2 regions of the Halalkalibacillus sediminis genome follow, and region 2 is predicted to be linked to the other one. Evidence: a T-box and tRNA genes for the amino acid it is inferred to sense, from the RefSeq annotation. Region 2 holds a T-box; the other holds one or more tRNA genes.

Region 1 (10,357 bases), 740 kb from region 2:
TGATGCTTCTATGCCTTGTTCGATGAATAATAACAAAAGACAACTTACCAAAGATAGACTGATCAAATGTAATGTTCTGTTCTCCATTTCCCCTCCTCCTTCTATCTAATCCCTTAACCTAAGTATCCTCATTTTAACATTCATTTGATACAAAAGAAGCCGCTCATTCAAACAGAATGAGCGACTCTTCTTATCTATTCTATATGATGATCTTTTACAGCATCATCTTTTAAGCCAACCCAGAACGCTCCAGTCATCGAAGCAATCACTACAATAAACGGTGCCCACGTGATTAAAAATTCATTCATCAGTAAGACCTCCTATTTTCCACCTTTAACATATTTTTTATTAAACAAGAATAATCGTGCAAGTAGAAACAGCGATGGTATCAATAAGGCAAAACCAGCTATGAACGCAACAATCAATGCTGTTGCCATCGCTTCATTAGTGAATCCATCGTAAATCGTCAAGTATGGATACATCAGATACGGATAATGTGATATGCCGTACCCGAAAAACGCGAGTGCGAACTGTATCACTAAGCTCCAGAAAGCGGTACTGTAGTACTTTCTCATTAATAATAGAGCTACTGTTATAACAAAGAATACACCTGATAAAGCGAAAATCCACCAAAGGTCCATAATGTTCTCAAAACGTTCGATGTTATGAGCTCTCATCTGTAATACAATTAGACCTGCAGCTAATGCTGTCGGGCCACTCCAAGCAAGCGCATATTTACGAAGCAAATTCTTTGCAGCTTCATCCTTAGCAACATCAGCATAAGCCGTCAAGAAAGTGGCAGAAATATACAAGACACTCACAATACTCAGAATTACAATACTCCATGTCAGTGGACTGAAGAATAATTCTTCATAGAGTAAAACCGGCTGGTCATTGACGATGTCGACGAACCCGCCTTCAGATACAGTCAGAACGATTGATAATGAAGCTGGTATCAAAAGTCCTGCTACTCCGTAAAGAAAAATATAAAGTTTACTATCTTTCGCTCCATATGTCTGGAAAGCGTAATAAGAGCCGCGGATCGCAATCAAAACAATTCCGATACTAACAGGTACTAGTAGAACCGTCCCGTAATAATAAGCGGAGCTTGGGAAAAATCCGACCATTCCAACGAAGAAGAATACAAGAAACACATTTGTTACTTCCCAAACTGGAGATAAATATCTTTGAATGATATGGTGCAAGATGTGCCTTGTCTTAGTCAACTCACTATATGCACTGAAAAAACCTGCACCAAAATCAATTGAGGCAATGATAATGTAACCGAACAGGAACAGCCAAAGAACAGATATCCCAATAATCTCTAGATCCATTACCATTCACCCCTTTCGTAAGCATGATCAGCTAGCTCTTGTTCTACAGGGTTTTTCTTAAACATCTTCGTCAGTACAATAACACTCGCAGTTCCTAAAACTATATATAGGCCAGCGAATAAGAAAAGCATCCAATCAACGTACCCAGCTGATGTCGCTCCATCAGATACCATCATATAGCCTCTTAGAATCCATGGCTGGCGTCCAAATTCTGCGTAGAACCAACCCATCTCGATTGCAATCATGGCTAAAGGACCTGATAAGAATAAAACAAAATTGAACGATTTCTTCCGGATAATTTTCCAACCTTTTTTAACCGCGAACCAGTAGAAACCTGAAATGAACGTTAGCCACATTCCGATCGTGACCATCAAATCAAAGAAGTAGTGCACGAATAAAGGTGGCCGCTCCTCTTCTGGAGTCTCATTAAGCCCTTCAACTTCAGCAGTTGGATTTCCGTGAGCAAGTATACTTAAAGCATATGGTATCTCAAGTCCACCTTTCACTTCCCCTTTATCGTCTAACCAACCATATAAAATAAGTGGTGCTTCCTCTTCTGTCTCAAAATGCCATTCAGCAGCAGCTAACTTTTCAGGTTGATATTCTGCAAGGAACTTACCAGAAAAGTCTCCAACAATCACTGTCGCCACTGAGAAAATAAAACCAACTTTCATCATTAAAAACAGCGCTTTTTTATGATAAACATGATTGTTTCCCTTAAATAAACGGAAGGCCGCAATTGATGCAAGAACAAAAGCGCTTGTCATAAAGGCTGTAGATAATACGTGCGCAACTTTTGTAGGCATTGCTGGATTCAACATCGCAGCAATCGGATCGATATTAACCAAAGCTCCATTTACCAAATCGAAACCTTGTGGTGTATTCATAAAAGCATTGACAATCGTAATGAAAAACGCTGAGAAAGCTGCGCCTATCGCAACTGGAATAAGTAATAGCAAGTGTTTTTTCTGATTTTCAAAACGATCCCAAGTGTATAAGTATATTCCTAAGAATATCGCTTCAAAGAAGAATGCGAACGTTTCCATGAATAAAGGCAATGCGATGACGTGTCCAGCCAGTTCCATAAAGTTCGGCCATAATAACGATAACTGCAAACCAATGGCCGTTCCTGTAACAACACCGACAGCTACGGTGATAACGAAACCACGTGCCCAACGTCGGGCCAATAATATATAGTGTTCATCATTCTTTTTAATCCCAATCCACTGAGCAATCGCAATCATCAACGGAATTCCGACACCGATTGTTGCGTAGATTATATGAAACGCTAGTGTCAAACCCGTCAGTGTACGACTAAAAGTAACCGGATCATATTCCCAAAACATCTCACTCACCCCTTTATAGCTTTAAAGTAAACGACCTAGTAAGGAAATCACCATAATAATCGCAACGACAAAACTCAAGATAATCAACCAACGTTCGTGCTTTTTATACATGCAGATCCTCCCCTTTTGCTCTATGATAATCTATATTACCTAGGAAAGTCGAAAGTAATCCTGACAAAATCGTTCCGATTCAACGACAAATTTGTGAACATTTTCACAAAGTGGTTTAAAAAAACATCTAGCGATGCTTGTTTGTCTAATATCTTACATTCACAGTTTATCATGCAAAAACACTACATCCAAATGACGCGACTTTGATGTTCTGATATTACAAATTTATAGGGAGTAATACTAATTCGATAATCTCAGTTGGATGCTTTATCAGTTTAAAGGTGAATAGTGTATATAGAATGATACTTCCTGTTAATATGCCAAGTGACTACATCCATGGACTAACATAAAATATTTCATTTTGTTTAATAAACTGAAACCAATTCATAAGTACTAGGGTCCTACAATACAAATCATCATTCTTGCTAAAAAATCAGAACTTTACAATTTTTTCATGTTACTTTATATTGAGAAAAGTATTTAATTTACAAGAAAGAGTTCAAGGAGTCTTTTATGATATGAAGAAATACTACATAAAACATGAATCCAAGTTAATGTTGATGAGTCGGAAAAATCAATTATTCACTCTCTTCCTACTTTTGACCTTGTTGGCCTATATTTTTTTACTACTACCCGCTGAAGAACACCCAGAAAGTTTTAACCCGGCAGAGATGGAACAGCACTTGGAGCGAGTCCATGCGCAGCAAGAAACTAGGCGAGACAGAGGATTCACACATATGAGTCCTGTTCGAGGCACATCATATTATGCCCAGCGAGAACATTACTATCTCTTACATACTAAAATGCTTGAAGCATACGAAACAAATAATGTAGAACGATTTAGCAGGTTACGACTGGACTATATATTAAATAATCCAAGAGCTTATTTTGCTGAAAACCATACATTTAGTTTGTCTCTATATGTTGGGCAGGACCGATTAAAACAATACAATTCTACACTGCTTAAATATCAAAGTTTGATTAATAGAGACGAGCCTCTACGATTCAGTATGATTGAAGAGAAAACGGCTCTACAAAAACTTCACGAATTATTCAGCAGTCCCCTTACATATTTGATACTCTTCATAGCTTTATATATAAGTTGCGATGTTCTCATCCGTGACCGTTATAACCCATCAGTTACACAAGGTCTTCCGCTCTCTTGGTATCGAACGATCAATTTGAAGTGCGCAATAGCTTTTGGTTGGACTTTGATGTTAATTATGGGATTAATCGTACTCGGGACAATTCTGATTGGCATTAGATTCGGCTTAGGCGATCTAGGGATGCAGATCCCTATTAAAACAGATCTTACGACATACAACATCGACGCTTATGATTACCAAGCACTCGGTTTCATCTTATTAAAATCTTTCACATTGATGCTGATAATAGTGTGGCTATTAACACGTCTTAGTGCTTGGATCAGTTTGTGGATTCGTAATACTTGGGGGGTACTATTGATCAGCTCAGTCTTTCTATTCTCAGAATGGATGTATTTCGAGCGCAGAACTTATGAACTGTTCGGTATACATCTGAAATATTTCCCTCAGACTTATTTCGATTTTGGCCAGATTGCTGATCATGAAAAGAATTTTCTGATGTATACTGAAGTATTTACATTCAAGCAAGCTTTAATTGTGCTGCTGATAACAGTTTTGGCCATTGAAATCATGATAGCGATATCAGCAAAATGGGTGACAAAACGCCGTTTCTTTCAGGCGTAACGTTAGGAGATCAATAGAGTATGTTTTGGAATTTCACTAAATTTGAATCTAAAATTTTACTAACCAATAAAAAACATTTATTACTAGGGATTCTAATCATTCTTTTTTTCTTGCTATTCTATTTCTACTATTCTAATTCCAACCCTGAAACGGTTTCGGAGCAAAAAGAGAAAGAAATAGATATGTACAACTCTGCGATTGATCAGATAGAAAATGATGAAAGGGATGCGGATGAAGAAATTGTTTACGAAAGTTTACTCGAACAACTTTCGCTTATTCGATTCCAAAAATTTCACTTAAGACGTGGAGAATTTCAAGAATACATTAATTATGGCCTCGCTCTTAATGAAGAGAGACTCACTGTTCATCGTCTAGATAATGCGGGTATTCCCGATCATTTAATTTTTCCAGAAGTACAAATTCGTCAAGAGATCGAAACTCTAAATTACATCGATGAGCATAATTTGCCAGTTTTAACTGAACCATTTGTAGCTAGTGAAGCACTAGTACTTGCAATTAACACTCTAAGCGGCCTTTTGTTTGTCACCTTAATTCTTTTAAGTGGGAACGAGATTCTTGTTTACGAGCAGCGTCACGGGTCGGTGATGAAAGGTTTACCTATATTTTTCTTTCAAAAATCTTTAAGTAAAATAATGATACATTTTCTTTACTTGATGTTTGCTTTAATCCTTGGGGCAATCTCGATGATCGTCTACGCCAAAAACACAAATGGACTAGGAAACTTTAATAGCCCTACGATCATTTATTGGAATAACGATTTCCTTGCAGTGCCAGTTTGGCAATATGTAATCATTGCTTCGGCTTTCTTTATTCTTACAATAATTTTCATTTTATCGTTATCTTTACTAATGAACTACTGGATGAAAAACTCCTTTGCCAACCTGTTAGTTGGGCTGAGCATTGTTTTATTACCTTTACTGGTAACGTCAATTGGTGAAGATTGGAGCTTCATTCAACCTCTTACCGCACTTGATTTTAAGGGTATCTTATCAGGTGAGACGGCTTCAGCTTACAATAATCCTTCCATCGACTTATCATATGGGCTGATTTGGTTGGCTTTAATGTCTCTCATTGTTGTACTTGCAGTCTTAATGTCAATCAGAAACCAATTCCGAGAAAAGAACACAAAATTTGCTCGTTTGATTCCGGGCAGTGGGAGTGAACGCTAATGTTGAAGTTGAAAAATATATCCGTGGCCTTTAAAGATAATAAAGTACTTGATCAATTAGATTTTTCTGCTACTGAGGGAGAGGTGATTGGGATTGCTGCTCCTAACGGTACAGGAAAAACTACGATGTTCAATGTAATCTCCAATTATCTCAAACCTGATGAGGGTAAGGTAGTCTTTCAAGGGCAGTACGAATACAAGTCGGAGAAAGACCAAGTGAAAATTTACCAGGGTTTGACGAACCTCCCTAATCAAGATGACTTGTTTGAAGATCTTTCCGGTGTTGATCATATTAAACTGTTCGCAAATATGTGGAACGGGAAGAAAAAAGGAATTCAATCGATCATCGATGAATTAAATATGGATCATTATGTACGAAATAAAGTCAAAACCTATTCCCTTGGAATGAGGCAACGCTTGTGCTTTGCGATGATGCGTGCAGCTGATTCCTCGGTTATGTTGATGGACGAAGTGATGAATGGTCTTGATATTTCGAATGTAAGTTTAATTTCAGATAAGCTAATTGAAATGAAACACGAAGGCAAACTCATGTTTGTTGCCTCCCACCTTCTAGAAAACCTCGATATTTATGCTGATCGTGTGCTGTTTCTACGTGGAGGAAAGATTGTCCATGAGCATGATGTAAATAACAACGATGAAACGTTCATTAAGCTCGAACTCAACCCTACTGAATACGAAAACTTTATTCAAAAGCATGATGTACCAGAAAACCACCACTATATTTCTAAACGATTGCTTTGCATCCCGTTTAGTACACTTCCGTCCCCCGACCAGATGGAGTGGATCGAAATAGCACTGGAATATAACCATGACGAGTTGGATATCAGCACTCTAGGCACACTTGAATTTTATGAAAAGTATTACCATGATATTAGCTATATTAGGAATTAAATATATACATAGGAGTTTGTAGATAATGAAACCATTTATTTTATTATTTGGCTCAGTGTTACTTTTAACTGGCTGTACTGACAGATCTACGCCAGTCATCGACAGTTATCAGGGAAATTTCGAAATTGTCGGAGAGGAAAAATCTCAAATGGTACAAAATGTCAGTGAGCAATTGTTTGAGACGAGTGACAGAAGTAATGATAATGCTAGCAACATTGAGGAGTTTTTAGAACACGACGAAGACCGCACAACAATTAGCGTGAATTCTGGCCGTTATAAACTGGTTCCTAACGGTTCAGGAAATGTTTACGTATCGGATGAAAATAACGACATCATTTTTAGCGGTGTGCTTGGCTCTAGATACGGTGTTCCTACCATGACACTTGATATTCAAGACACGGACAATATCCTCTTCGATGGCCTAGCTAGCCTCTCAATTCAACCAGTAGAAACAGAAATGAAAACTGAACTCGGGGCGGGCATATGGCATGTAGGGAAAGATATCCAAGCGGGCACCTATGAAATCAGCTCCCCAGAAGGGCTGGGCTATGTACACATTTACGATCTTAATGAAGAACCTGAAGTCTATGAACTACTGACAAATGAAATGAGCTCGAACACTATTACAATTAATTTAGAAAAAGGTGAAGTTGTGAAAGTCCAAAAGCTTCCCGTCATCCTTTTGAATCCTGTTGAATCATAAAGGAAAGGAAATTTTATATGAGATGGACTTTTTTTAAACATGAATTGAAAACCATTGCCACTAGTATGTGCAGATCTATTCAGAAGATCAACAAACAAGAGTATACGAAGTAATCGGGGAGAAAGCGAAGCTTCATATAGCAAAATTACGCTTAATGAAGGAGAGAAGATTAGAGTAGAAAGCCTCCCATTCGTCCTTTTCGAACCAGTCGAATAATCAGGACGAATGGTCCCTTTTCTCCTCTTTTACAATTTTGAGCATTTTTCGAACATAATGCACCACGAGTGATAGTAATGCGATAATCAATAAAAGTCCAAAAAATATCCAAAGATATGCTAGGTATTCAGGTGCGGCCACTGCAACTGCAGCAACAAGTAATCCGCCTATCAAAAGGTATGTTATCAATCGAGCAATCATAAGTCTTAACCTCCAAAAAAATATTGACAACCATAGTATAAGGCATTATATTAATACTTGTCGATAAAATTAGTTTTGTTCATTAAATTGACTCCGTAGCTCAGCGGGAGAGCACTTGCTTGACAGGCAAGGGGTCGGTGGTTCGATCCCACTCGGAGTCACTGGGTGCCAAACCCCAAGAACCCCCCTCTTACGTGTGGAACCACGTGACTGGGGGGTTCTTTTTCTAATATTCAATTATGTAAATATATATCAAAAAAGGTTGTGACAAAAATTTGGTCCAACCTTTTTTTGATTGTTTAAAGAGATTTTTTGTTTTCGCGACTAGTTACTCCGCTCTTCTGACTTACCTTCTAGTTTAACCCCATTGATTTTGACTATATTCGTTCGCTTCATACAAGTCTATCAAGTCAACATCTGGATGTTTATCTTTGAACCAGTTCAAGGAGAATTCATTTTTGAATAAAACAACTGGTGTTCCATCTCGATCTTTTACTAACATATTACGTTCATCGAAAAGCGAATCATCTATTTTTTCATCGCCGATCCATCTTGGTACCCGTTCGCCAATATTCTCCAAGATTACTTCAGAGTTGTATTCATTCTGCATTCGATATTTGAATACGTCGAATTGAAGTTCACCAACCGCCCCGATAATATAAGACTCTGTTCGATATTTAGTGAACAGCTGAATAGCTCCCTCTTGAACGAGTTGTTCAATACCCTTTTTGAACTGCTTTGATTTCATAACGTTCTTCGCTGTTACTGTTTTATATTGTTCAGGTGGAAATTGTGGCAGTTCATCATATTCGAAAAGTTCTTTACCTTCTAAAATAGTATCACCTATGCGGTACACGTTAGGATCGTAAATACCGATAATGTCTCCAGCGTACGCTTCTTGTACGGTGTCTCGTGAAGAAGCAACAAATTGCTGAGACTGTGCAAGTTTTATGTTCTTTCCAGTACGAGCAAGTTTGACACTCATTTCCCGTTCGAATTTTCCTGAACAGACACGTACGAATGCCACTCTGTCTCTATGAGCAGGGTTCATGTTGGCTTGGATCTTAAAGATAAAACCTGAAAAATCAGGGTTATCTGGTTGTACAACCCCTTGAGTTGATTTTCTAGGAGCTGGTGGTGGAGCCATTGACATGAACGTATCAAAGAAGGTCTGTACTCCAAACGGTGCTAAGGCACTTCCAAAAAAGACGGGCGTTTGCTTACCCGATAACACTGCATCTAACGAGAATTCTTCACCAGCTTCATCCAGCAAGGATACTTCATCTTTTGCCAACTGAAACTCTTCTTTTGCTACCATTTGTTCATACTGAGGATCATCCAACTCATCATAAGGAATAGCTTTCTCTTCTTCATTGCTAGTAAATCGTACAAATTGATTACCATGTCGATCGAAATTCCCTAAAAACCTTTTCCCCATTCCTGCAGGGTAATTCATAGGATATGTTTCAATATCCAGAACTTCTTCGATTTCTTCTAATAAATCAAGTGGCTCGCGACCTTCACGGTCCATTTTATTGATGAACGTAAATATCGGTATCCCACGCATACGACATACCTTGAATAGCTTCTTCGTCTGAGCTTCAATTCCTTTTGTCGCATCAATGATCATGACAACACTATCTACTGCAGTTAATGTCCTGTAAGTATCCTCACTGAAATCTTCGTGACCGGGAGTGTCTAAAATATTGACTTCAAGTCCTTTGTATGGAAAATTCATCACACTTGAGGTAACAGATATTCCACGTTGTTTCTCAATCTCCATCCAATCCGAAGTAGCGAACTTTCCTGATTTTTTCCCTTTGACAGTTCCTGCTGACCGGATTAAATTCCCGAACAATAATAACGTTTCGGTCAACGTAGTTTTACCTGCATCCGGATGCGATATGATCGCAAAAGTTCTTCTTTTATTTGCTTCTTCATGTATACTCATTTCAGTTTCCTCTCAATGTCTACAATTATTATTCCATTCACATCTTATCATACTCGATATTACTCGGGTAGTAACTAAATCAAACATAAAAAAAGCTATAAAGCCTATTGGCCTTATAGCTTTCAATTCATCTTATTTTATTGTTCATCTAAGATTGTGATTTCTACGTTTCGTACGCCCCAGTCAAAAGCCTCTGCTTTTGTTGGTACGTGTAAATCAATTTTGTTACCTTTGATTGCTCCGCCAGTGTCAGCTGCGATAGCTTCACCATAACCTTCAACATATACTTTAGTGCCTAATGGAATAACATTTGGATCTACTGCAATTACTTTTGCATTTGGATTTTCGTTCAAGTTCGTTCCATTAGCAGTTATGCCTGAACATCCTGCACAATCAGCAGTATAAGCTGTTGCTGATACGGTGAAAGTTTCTCCCGCTACTTCTTGGGAAGCTTGTTCAACGTTAGACTCAGAAGCAGATGCTGATTCATCAGCTGCTTGTTCAGATTGACTTGATTCAGTAGCTTCGTTATTTGAAGTGCTTTGGTTTGCTGTCTCTGCAGTATATTGACCGTCAAGAGCTAGTTCCTGACCAACTAAGATTAGATCAGATTGTAAATCGTTCCATTGTTTAAGTTGGTTAACTTGTACACCTTGTTCTTGGGAAA
Region 2 (10,357 bases):
AACGGTCATATTGCCTGAGAATTATACACTTGATGAATTAGCGGATATTATTGTGGATTGTTATGAGAGGGGTATGTTGTAATGGATTTGTTCTTTGATCGTCACCGCAGATTGCGTACGTCTGATAATATTCGTGCGATGGTTCGCGAGACGCATTTGCATACGGAAGATTTAATTTATCCTTTGTTTGTATTAGAGGAAGATGGGAAGCGCAACGCTGTGAAATCGATGCCAGGTGTGCACCAGGTATCGCTTGATTACTTAGATGCTGAAATTGATGAAGTGGTTAATCTAGGTATTCGTTCGATTATTTTATTTGGTGTGCCAAAGGAAAAAGATGAAGTCGGTACGGAAGCTTATCAACAAGAAGGAATTGTTCAACGAGCGACACGTCAAATCAAGGCGAACCATCCTGATTTGGTCGTTGTGGCTGATACTTGCTTGTGCCAATATACTTCGCACGGACATTGTGGTGTGATTAAAAACCAATATGTCGATAATGATGCGACTTTGCCATTGTTGGTTCAGACTGCGGTAACTCAAGCAGAAGCGGGTGCTGATATCATTGCTCCGTCGAACATGATGGATGGATTCGTGGCTGCAATACGTGACGGACTTGATCAAGCAGGATACGAACATATCCCAGTCATGTCTTATGCGGTGAAGTATGCTTCGGCATTTTACGGTCCATTCCGTGATGCAGCTCATAGCACACCTCAATTTGGTGATCGTAAGACATATCAAATGGACCCAGCAAATCGTTTAGAAGCACAGCGAGAAGCTGAGTCTGATGTAGAAGAAGGAGCAGACTTTTTAATTGTCAAGCCTGCGTTGAGTTATCTCGATATCATGAGAGAGTTGAAGGATCGCTATCCACTGCCAATCGTGGCATACAACGTGAGTGGTGAGTACTCGTTGATCAAAGCGGCTGCTGCAAATGGATGGGTTGATGAGCGTGAGATTGTTCTTGAAAAGTTAACTTCCATGAAGCGTGCAGGGGCGGACTTAATCATCACTTACTTCGCGAAAGACGTGGCTAAATGGTTGAATAAAGGTTAGAAGTGGTAATAGATGTAGTAATGAATTCGTTAAAGGAGCGATAATGGATGAGTTTGAATGAACGTTCAAAACAACTTTTTGATGAAGCGGTCGATTTGATGCCAGGTGGAGTGAATTCACCAGTCCGTGCATTTAATTCTGTTGATATGGACCCGATTTATATGGAAAAAGGGAAGGGTTCTCGCATTTACGATGTCGATGGAAATGAATATATCGATTATGTATTAAGCTGGGGCCCATTGATTCTAGGTCACGCTAATGATCATGTGATATCTGTGTTGAAAGATGTTATGGAAAAAGGGACAAGCTTCGGTGCAAACGTCGAGTATGAAAACAAGTTAGCCAAGTTAGTGATGGAGCGAGTGCCATCAATCGAAATGGTACGTATGGTCAACTCAGGGACTGAAGCGACGATGAGTGCTCTTCGTTTGGCGCGTGGCTATACAGGTCGTAATAAAATCTTGAAATTTGAAGGTAACTATCACGGTCACGGTGATTCACTGTTGATCAAAGCTGGTTCTGGGGTAGCAACGTTAGGTCTACCGGATAGTCCAGGAGTACCTGAGTCTATCGCTCAGAACACGATAACTGTACCTTATAACGATAAAGAAAGTGTCGATTATGTAATTAAAGAATACGGTGATGATTTGGCAGCGGTAATTGTTGAACCAGTGTCGGGTAATATGGGAGTAGTGCCTCCTGTCGACGGCTTCTTGGAACATTTACGTGAAGTGACCGAAAACAACGGCTCTCTGTTGATTTTTGATGAAGTAATGACAGGATTCCGTGTCGGTTATAACTGTGCACAAGGACATTTCGGTGTGACTCCAGATTTGACTTGTCTAGGAAAGGTGATTGGTGGAGGATTGCCAGTTGGTGCTTATGGTGGACGCCGTGACATCATGGAACGCATTGCTCCAGCAGGTGATATTTATCAAGCCGGAACATTGTCAGGGAATCCACTTGCGATGGCAGCAGGTTATGAGACTCTGAGTCAGTTGACACCTCAATCATATGATGAAATCAATGAAAAAGCGGATCGACTGATCGACGGACTCCAGCAAGCCGCGAAAAACCATGGAGTACCATTACAGGTCAACCGCGCTGGATCCATGATAGGATTCTTTTTCACAGATCAACCTGTTGTGAATTTTGAAACGGCTAAATCCTCTGACTTGGACTGGTTCGCAAAATATTATCGTGAAATGGCAGAGCAAGGCGTCTTCTTGCCACCATCTCAATTCGAAGGCATGTTCCTTTCGACTGCCCACTCTCACGAGGATATTGAGGAGACAATCGAAGCAGCTGGAAAGGCATTTGCTTTGTATATGAAATAAAAAGATATGAGTAAATAAAAGACACTTGGATTTAATTCCAAGTGTCTTTTTTATATTGAAAAAATGAGTCACCTATAAAATTTATCTTTGATAGCTTCCTCTATCTTTTTTCAAACTATCTAAAAGAACGAAACCAAAAACGATGCCTGCCGTTATAGTAAAATATTCTCCTCTGCCACTAATAATTTCGTTTTGAAAAAGTAGTTCAAAAGGTACCAGAAAATAGAACAACGGCATCAGGGTTACATACAAAGCAGGTAACCCAATAACTAGTAATTTTAACCAGTCAAATGTCCATGGTTGTTTTGATTTTATCTCTAAAATGAATTGAGGTAATCGAAGTAGGATACCGATCAAGATCGGAAAAATAGCTAGAAATGAATAATAAGGCCATGTCACAAATTCCGTATTGGCCTCTAGTGTTAAATGGATACGGTATTGTACACCAGCATTAATTATAAATATAATGATGATCACCCAACTCAAATACCAGACTAACCTTTTCATCAATCAACACTCCCTTAAGGAAGATATTAACATACATATTATCTTTTTTAGAAAATAGTAAAAAATTTTCCCTTTGTTGCATTTTCTATGTAAAGAAGAATGAACTTACCAAAATCGCTTGTTCTTTTTTCATATGGTAGCACATATACCTAGTGATAAAGAGGTCAAAGGGGGACTATCATTGAGCCACTATGAGAATGATCCGTTTTTATTCGATTTGAGTGAGAAGATCAATTTCAGACAAGGTGATGAGATTGATGATTTATATGGCATATCGGTTGAACCTGAAATAAGTGTGATTCATGAAGATGATTTCATCCAGTTAAGAGGAGTACTGGTGATTTCAGGGGATTATCAATCTATGGCTAGCGAGGCACCTTTGTATATGGTTGATGATCAAGAAGAGAATAATTATGTTCATCATGTACGTGCGTTGGACAATGGGTTTACTAATTTTCAATATCCAATCCCGGTAGATATTACAATACCGAGGAGTAAGATCAACGAAACCGATGAATTGAGAGTCGAGGTGCAATACTTCGATTACGAAATTCCAGAACCAAGCACGATGAACGTTTTTACGAAGATTCGTTTGGAGGGTGTCGAGTGGAATGACCAATCTTCATCAGAGGCAAACTCAGATTTTTCTCTTAAGGGCATCCCACCACAAGATGTAACGTTCCAGCAACCATACCAACCGCCTCAACCACCATCCTCTTACAATGAACCAGAGTCTGAACCAGCAGAACAAAGGGAAGATCAATCTGCTGATAAGGGTCGTGAGTTCTGGCAGAAGAAGGAATCTAAATCGTTCAAGGACTTTTTCTATAAAAAAGAAGAAAATCTACCTGAAGACAATGTTTCACCAAAAAAGCAAAACCAACCGAAAAAAGAAGAAGTTCCTGAAAGCAATGCAGAGCCGGAATATGAAGAAAAGCCGGAAATGAATATGCCGCCAGAGAATAAGGAAATGGTTCAAGAAGCTGAACAAAAAGAAAACGAGAAAATGGAAGCTGAATCTGAGCTAGATGAAAACGTTTCACCTGAAGAAGAAGTAGAAGATGGGAAAAAGAAGAAAAAAGGACTTAGTTACTTGTCTAACTTTTTCAGGGATGGTGAAGCAGGGTCTACTAAGATGAAAATTCGTTTTGTGCAACAAAATGAAACCATCCAGTCAATTGCTGAGGACTATAAAGTACCTGTATCTAAACTCGAACGTATCAACCAGTTAGAAGCCGGACATGATTTGCAAGCAGGTGACTTGTTATATGTCCCAGCTTCTGGTGAAGTTAAATCCATTCAAGATAAAATGCAATAAATAGACCTACTAGTGCACCTGCTAAAAATACATCCAATGTGGTGGGCCATAGGAGCGTCCTGATCAACTGGAAAATCATGATTGGCAGAACCACTTTCTCTATAACAAATATACATTTACGAGCCCATGGGGGTAAGCGATAGCGATAATAACGACTCATAATTTCCCTCCTCATTATTAAATTATGAAAAAATTCGATGACACGTGTGAAAAATATTGACTTTTTCTTGTGAAGTTGTATACAATAAGATACAAATATTGATACGCAAATGCTTGGCAGGAGAAGAGTACAGATTGGATACTGAAAAAAGAGAGGGAAGTCACCGGCTGAAAGCTTCCTCGGTAACGAAGGTCTGGAAGGTCGCTCTGAATATGCAGCTTCTTTGAACGATAGTAGGAGAAGTCGGGAGATCCCGTTATTGAATCGAGTGGATAAGCGACAAGTGTGATCGTTTATCAACGAAGGTGGAACCGCGAATACAATCTTTTCGTCCTTTATTGGACGGAAAGATTTTTTTATTTTATATGAAAAATTAGGAGGGATTTCGATGGCTGAAGAACATCAAACATCGATGGCACCAAAATATCATCCAGAGGAAATTGAAAAAGGTCGTTATGATTATTGGGTGAAAGGTAAATTCTTTGAAGCAAAGGATGATCCGAATAAAGAACCGTTTACAATTGTAATACCCCCACCGAATGTAACAGGTCGTCTTCATTTGGGCCATGCTTGGGATACAACATTGCAAGACATTATTTCTCGCTATAAAAGGATGCAAGGTTACGATGTATTATGGCTTCCAGGTATGGACCATGCTGGGATTGCGACACAGGCGAAAGTAGAAGGAAAGCTTAAAGAAGAAGGTAAATCTCGCTATGACCTTGGTCGCGAGAAATTCTTAGAACAATCTTGGGATTGGAAAGAAGAGTATGCATCGTTCATCCGTTCCCAGTGGGAAAAACTAGGCCTTGGACTAGATTACTCTCGTGAGCGATTTACACTTGACGATGGCCTGTCTGAAGCGGTTAAAGAAGTATTCGTCTCACTTTATGAAAAAGATTTGATTTACCGTGGTGAATATATCATCAACTGGGACCCAAGCACACAGACAGCACTTTCCGATATTGAGGTAATCCATAAAGAGGTGCAAGGTGCTTTTTATCACATGAAGTATCCACTTAAAAATGGAGAGGGTCATATCGAAGTAGCTACCACTCGACCTGAAACAATGTTAGGAGATACAGCTGTTGCTGTTCATCCGGAAGATGATCGTTATAAGCACCTGATCGGAGAAAAGGTTATCCTTCCGATCATTGGTCGTGAGATGGAAATTGTAGCAGATGATTACGTAGATATGGAATTTGGTTCTGGTGCTGTTAAGATCACACCAGCACACGATCCGAACGACTTTGAAATCGGAAATCGTCATAATTTAGAGCGTGTTCTAGTTATGAACGAAAGTGGAACGATGAATGAAAACGCTGGACAATACGAAGGTCTGGATCGTTTTGAATGCCGCAAAAAAATAGTAAAAGACCTACAAGAGGAAGGCGTACTATTCCATATCGAAGAACATATGCACTCGGTAGGGCATTCCGAGCGTAGCGATGCAGTCGTAGAACCTTACTTGTCAACGCAGTGGTTCGTTAATATGCAGCCACTAGCGGATGAAGCGATTAAACTCCAGAAAACAGAAGATAAAGTCAATTTCGTTCCTGATCGTTTTGAAGGTACTTATCTTCGTTGGATGGAGAACATCAGAGATTGGTGTATTTCACGTCAATTATGGTGGGGACATAGAATTCCTGCTTGGTATCATAAGGAAACTGGAGAATTATATGTTGGTCGGGAAGAACCATCAGATATTGAAAACTGGGAACAGGACGAAGATGTTCTAGATACTTGGTTTTCATCTGCACTTTGGCCTTTTTCTACGATGGGTTGGCCAGATGAGGAGAGTGAAGATTTCCAGCGCTACTTCCCAACGAACGCACTGGTAACAGGGTATGACATCATTTTCTTCTGGGTATCTCGTATGATCTTCCAGTCGAAGCAATTCACTGATCGCCGCCCATTCCAAGACGTGTTGATACACGGGCTCGTGCGTGACGCTGAAGGACGTAAGATGAGTAAATCTCTCGGTAATGGTGTTGATCCGATGGATGTTATTGAAAAGTATGGTGCTGATTCGCTACGTTACTTCTTATCTACAGGTTCATCTCCTGGTCAGGATTTACGTTTCCACTGGGAAAAGGTAGAGGCGACTTGGAATTTCGCGAACAAGATATGGAACGCTTCTCGCTTTGTCATTATGAATTTGGAAGACTTCCAGCATAATCAAATCGATTTGGAACAGGAGAAGTCAATTGCAGATGAGTGGATACTGACTCGTCTGAATGAGACTATTGAGCAGGTTACACGACACATCGATCGCTACGACTTCGGTGAAGCAGGGCGTTACCTTTATAACTTTATTTGGGATGACTTCTGCGATTGGTATATCGAAATGGCGAAGCTGCCGTTATACGGAGATGATGAACAGAAAAAGCATGCGACAAAGTCAGTACTAGTCCATACATTAGACTCTATTTTGAAAATGTTACACCCGTTCATGCCATTCATCACAGAGGAAATTTGGCAACACATTCCTCATGAGGGTGATTCAATTACAGTTGCCCCGTGGCCACAAACAGATGGAAGTAAAACTTTCGAACAATCATCAAAAGAAATGGTTCGCTTGATGGAAATTATCCGATCCGTTCGTAATGTGCGTTCTGAAGTAGATACTCCAATGTCTAAAGAAATTAAAATCGTCATTAAAACTAATGACCAAACGACTACTGATGAACTGAAGAATCAGCAACAGTATCTCGAAAAGTTCTGTAATCCAGAAGAATTGTCGATTGGAACTGACGTAAGCGCTCCAGAGCAATCTAAAAGTGCTGTGGTAAGCGGAGCAGAAATTTTCTTCCCATTAGAAGGACTAATCGACATTGATGCCGAAATTAAAAGATTAGAGGACGAACTTACGAAATGGGATTCAGAAGTTGAACGCGTGAAGAAGAAATTGTCGAATGAAAAATTCGTCAACAAGGCTCCAGAAGCCGTCGTTCAAGAAGAGCGAGATAAAGAAAAGGATTATTTAGAAAAGCAAGAAATGGTGAAGTCTCGTATCCAAGAGTTGAAGAAAGTGAAGTAATAAATGGATTGATGGTAGTAAGCCTGCTTTTGCAGGCTTTTCTACTGTATACATAATAAAAGGATGTTCAATATGAACGAACAACAAGCAATTGATTGGATTCATAAACAACTGAATTTTGGAATCAAACCTGGTCTGAAGCGGATGGAGTGGATGTTAGAACGCTTAGGTCATCCCGAGCATAATACAAAAATGATTCATGTAGCAGGTACGAATGGGAAAGGTTCGACTGTCACTTTTCTAAGGAATATCTTTCAAGAACATGACTATAAAGTTGGTACATTTACTTCCCCATATATTGAAACATTTAATGAGCGAGTGAGTATTAATGGATTACCGATAGATGGCCAATCACTCGTTGCTTATGTGGAAAAAATTATTCCATTGAGCGAAGAATTATCACAGACCCCCTACGGATCTCCTACCGAATTCGAAATAATTACGGTCATTGCTTTTCTTTATTTTGCAGATAAACAGGTGGACTATGCCATTTTCGAAGTTGGACTTGGTGGAAGACTAGACTCTACTAATGTGCTACAGCCGTTATTATCAGTTATTACAACTATTGGGCATGACCACATCGACATATTAGGAGATACTTTAGCAGAAATTGCTTACGAAAAAGCTGGAATTATTAAGGAAGGCGTACCAGTGATTACGAATGTTCGTCAACGAGAGGCACTGAAGGAGATTGAACATAAGTCTAAAGAGCAAGATTCAGGCATGATTAAAATAGATAAAGATTTTTTCTGTGAAGTGAATGAACGCCCAACTGGTGGTGAAACTTTCAAATTAAAGCAGGACCTTTTTCCGTTAGATAATCGAGAGTGGAAAATACAAATGCAAGGAATTCATCAGTGTGAAAATGCGGCTTTAGCGTTAATGAGCTTTCTTCAGATAGTGGACATCGAGCAACTCAACATTAATGAAACTGATATAGAGCAAGGGTTACTTAATTCAACTTGGCCAGGTCGCTTCGAGAGAATTCAAATAGAACCGGAAGTTTATGTTGATGGAGCACATAATATTGAAGCTCTAGAAACCTTGATTTCAACATTAAAAGAAAAATATCATCATAAAAATATTTATTTTCTCGTCTCAATACTTCAAGGCAAGAAGATCGAGGAAATGGTTGCGATGTTAAATGAATTTTCAAAAAATATATACTTAACAGTATTTGACTTTCCGAAGAGTTATGGGTATTATGAACTAAATAAAAAGTTTCAAAATTGTGAAATAAATATTTCTCAAGATTGGCGTCGTTCATATAAAGAAATCACAGATCAGATGCAAGGGGATGACATTTTGGTAATAACTGGTTCATTGTATTTTGTATCTGAAGTGAGGCAATGGTTTCGAGGGAAAGAAATTTAACACCTGTAAAAGGAGTTCATGATGAATGACTAGATCAAAATCGATTACAATTTGGACGGTTTGGTTTGTATTATTCCCACCATTAATGATTTATCTTTATTTTATGCTCGATCCGACTTTCGATGGGTATTGGTTAGACTTGCTTGCATTCGCAATCATCATGAGTGCTGTCGCTATTTTTCCTATAAGAGTAGGGTCCATCACAGTTTTCTTTCTGAATAGTATCAGTTTTGCTATTTTCTTATACTTTGGACTATTTGCTGAGATCGTGCTTACGCAGATATCTTTAATAGCTTTATATTTAAAGATTGGGTTAAAGAAAAATGAACTACATAAAATTCCGATGAACTCAACGATGTTGCTATTAACATCGATTTTTTCCGCAGGAATTTATTATGCTTTAGGTGGTACTCACGGGGTGCTGACGCTTAATTCGTTAGATCAAATCATCCCTTTAGTAGGATATATTTTAGGTTATAATCTTGCTAACCAACTATTCCTAATGATTATAAATGCTTATATTCATGGTAGAAAATCAGTCAAAATGAATAAGTCTCTATTTGTTGACGGTTTAATAATTTTGGTGACTTTTCCACTAGGTCTCGTTCTTTACATATTATATCTGGAATTGAAGATAAGTGCGATTCTGTTTGTTGGAATTCCATTCGTTTTGTTATCAATCGTCATTTCCTTCTACCATAACGGACGCAGAATTAATCGATACCTCCATACAACGAGCCAAATTGGACATGAGCTTTCAAAAAGACTGAATGTAAAAGCCGTTCTTGATACTTTTGTCCAGGAAGTCAGTAAACTCATCCCAGCAAAATATATTTATATATTTGATGTTACGAGTGCGAGTAAATCTATGAGTCTAATCCGTTTTGTCAATGAAGATGACCCAGATGATAAAAAGGAACTCACTTTATATTATGGGAAAGGATTTGCTGGTAAAATTTATGCTGAAAAAGAATCTAGCATGGTTGATACTAAGTCGAAATTGAACCGAATGGAAGCCAATGAATTTCCTAATGAGGTGCAAAGTGCAATTGGAGTGCCTATTAAACGGAATGACCATGTTGTTGGTGTGCTTTTAGTTGCTTCTAATGAAAGAAGAGTATATGAAAAGTATCACGTAATGTTATTGGAGATTTTAGCGAATTTCTTATCTGTAGCAATGGAAAACGCACGTCACTACGAATCTGAAAAGCTTAAAAGTCAGAGGGATGAATTAACCGGCCTCTATAATTATCGATTTTTGTCAGAGCATATTGATGAATATGCGAATGACCTGAAATCTAAAGGGATTGACGAACGTCTTTCTATTATCATTCTAGACTTGGACTCTTTTAAGAGAATTAATGATACGTACGGTCATGAAGCAGGTAACGAAATCTTGTCGCAATTAGCTGAACGATTGCAGACTTATATACATGAGAGAGGGATTGTAGCCAGGTATGGTGGCGAAGAGTTCACAATCCTATTAAAAGGTTTTGCGCACATCGAAGTCATGGCTCTAGCCGAAGAGGTACGTAAGCTGATTGCTGAAGACCCATTTGTTA

Evidence for each region. A T-box is a leader RNA that pairs with one kind of tRNA and senses whether it is charged. The one in region 2 lies ahead of CEY16_RS05080 (valine--tRNA ligase), so its partner is inferred to be a tRNA-Val.
Region 1: it encodes a tRNA-Val, which carries the amino acid that the T-box ahead of CEY16_RS05080 (valine--tRNA ligase) is inferred to sense. The anticodon was not compared.

The regions. Positions count from the first base shown of each region.
Region 1 is NZ_PJNH01000001.1:218,054-228,410, reverse strand. It holds gene CEY16_RS01235 (CPBP family intramembrane glutamic endopeptidase) at 1-87, opposite strand, end outside; gene cydS (cytochrome bd oxidase small subunit CydS family protein) at 195-308, opposite strand; gene CEY16_RS01230 (cytochrome d ubiquinol oxidase subunit II) at 321-1,334, opposite strand; gene CEY16_RS01225 (cytochrome ubiquinol oxidase subunit I) at 1,334-2,680, opposite strand; gene CEY16_RS01220 (hypothetical protein) at 3,310-4,518, shown strand; gene CEY16_RS01215 (hypothetical protein) at 4,539-5,708, shown strand; gene CEY16_RS01210 (ATP-binding cassette domain-containing protein) at 5,708-6,619, shown strand; gene CEY16_RS01205 (hypothetical protein) at 6,645-7,322, shown strand; gene CEY16_RS01200 (hypothetical protein) at 7,539-7,739, opposite strand; tRNA gene CEY16_RS01195 (tRNA-Val) at 7,829-7,900, shown strand; gene CEY16_RS01190 (peptide chain release factor 3) at 8,098-9,690, opposite strand; gene CEY16_RS01185 (3D domain-containing protein) at 9,828-10,357, opposite strand, start outside.
Region 2 is NZ_PJNH01000001.1:956,394-966,750, reverse strand. It holds gene CEY16_RS05110 (uroporphyrinogen-III synthase) at 1-82, shown strand, start outside; gene hemB (porphobilinogen synthase) at 82-1,059, shown strand; gene hemL (glutamate-1-semialdehyde 2,1-aminomutase) at 1,107-2,396, shown strand; gene CEY16_RS05095 (hypothetical protein) at 2,478-2,903, opposite strand; gene CEY16_RS05090 (LysM peptidoglycan-binding domain-containing protein) at 3,085-4,221, shown strand; gene CEY16_RS05085 (hypothetical protein) at 4,193-4,381, opposite strand; T-box leader at 4,487-4,720, shown strand; gene CEY16_RS05080 (valine--tRNA ligase) at 4,770-7,421, shown strand; gene CEY16_RS05075 (bifunctional folylpolyglutamate synthase/dihydrofolate synthase) at 7,494-8,795, shown strand; gene CEY16_RS05070 (sensor domain-containing diguanylate cyclase) at 8,821-10,357, shown strand, end outside.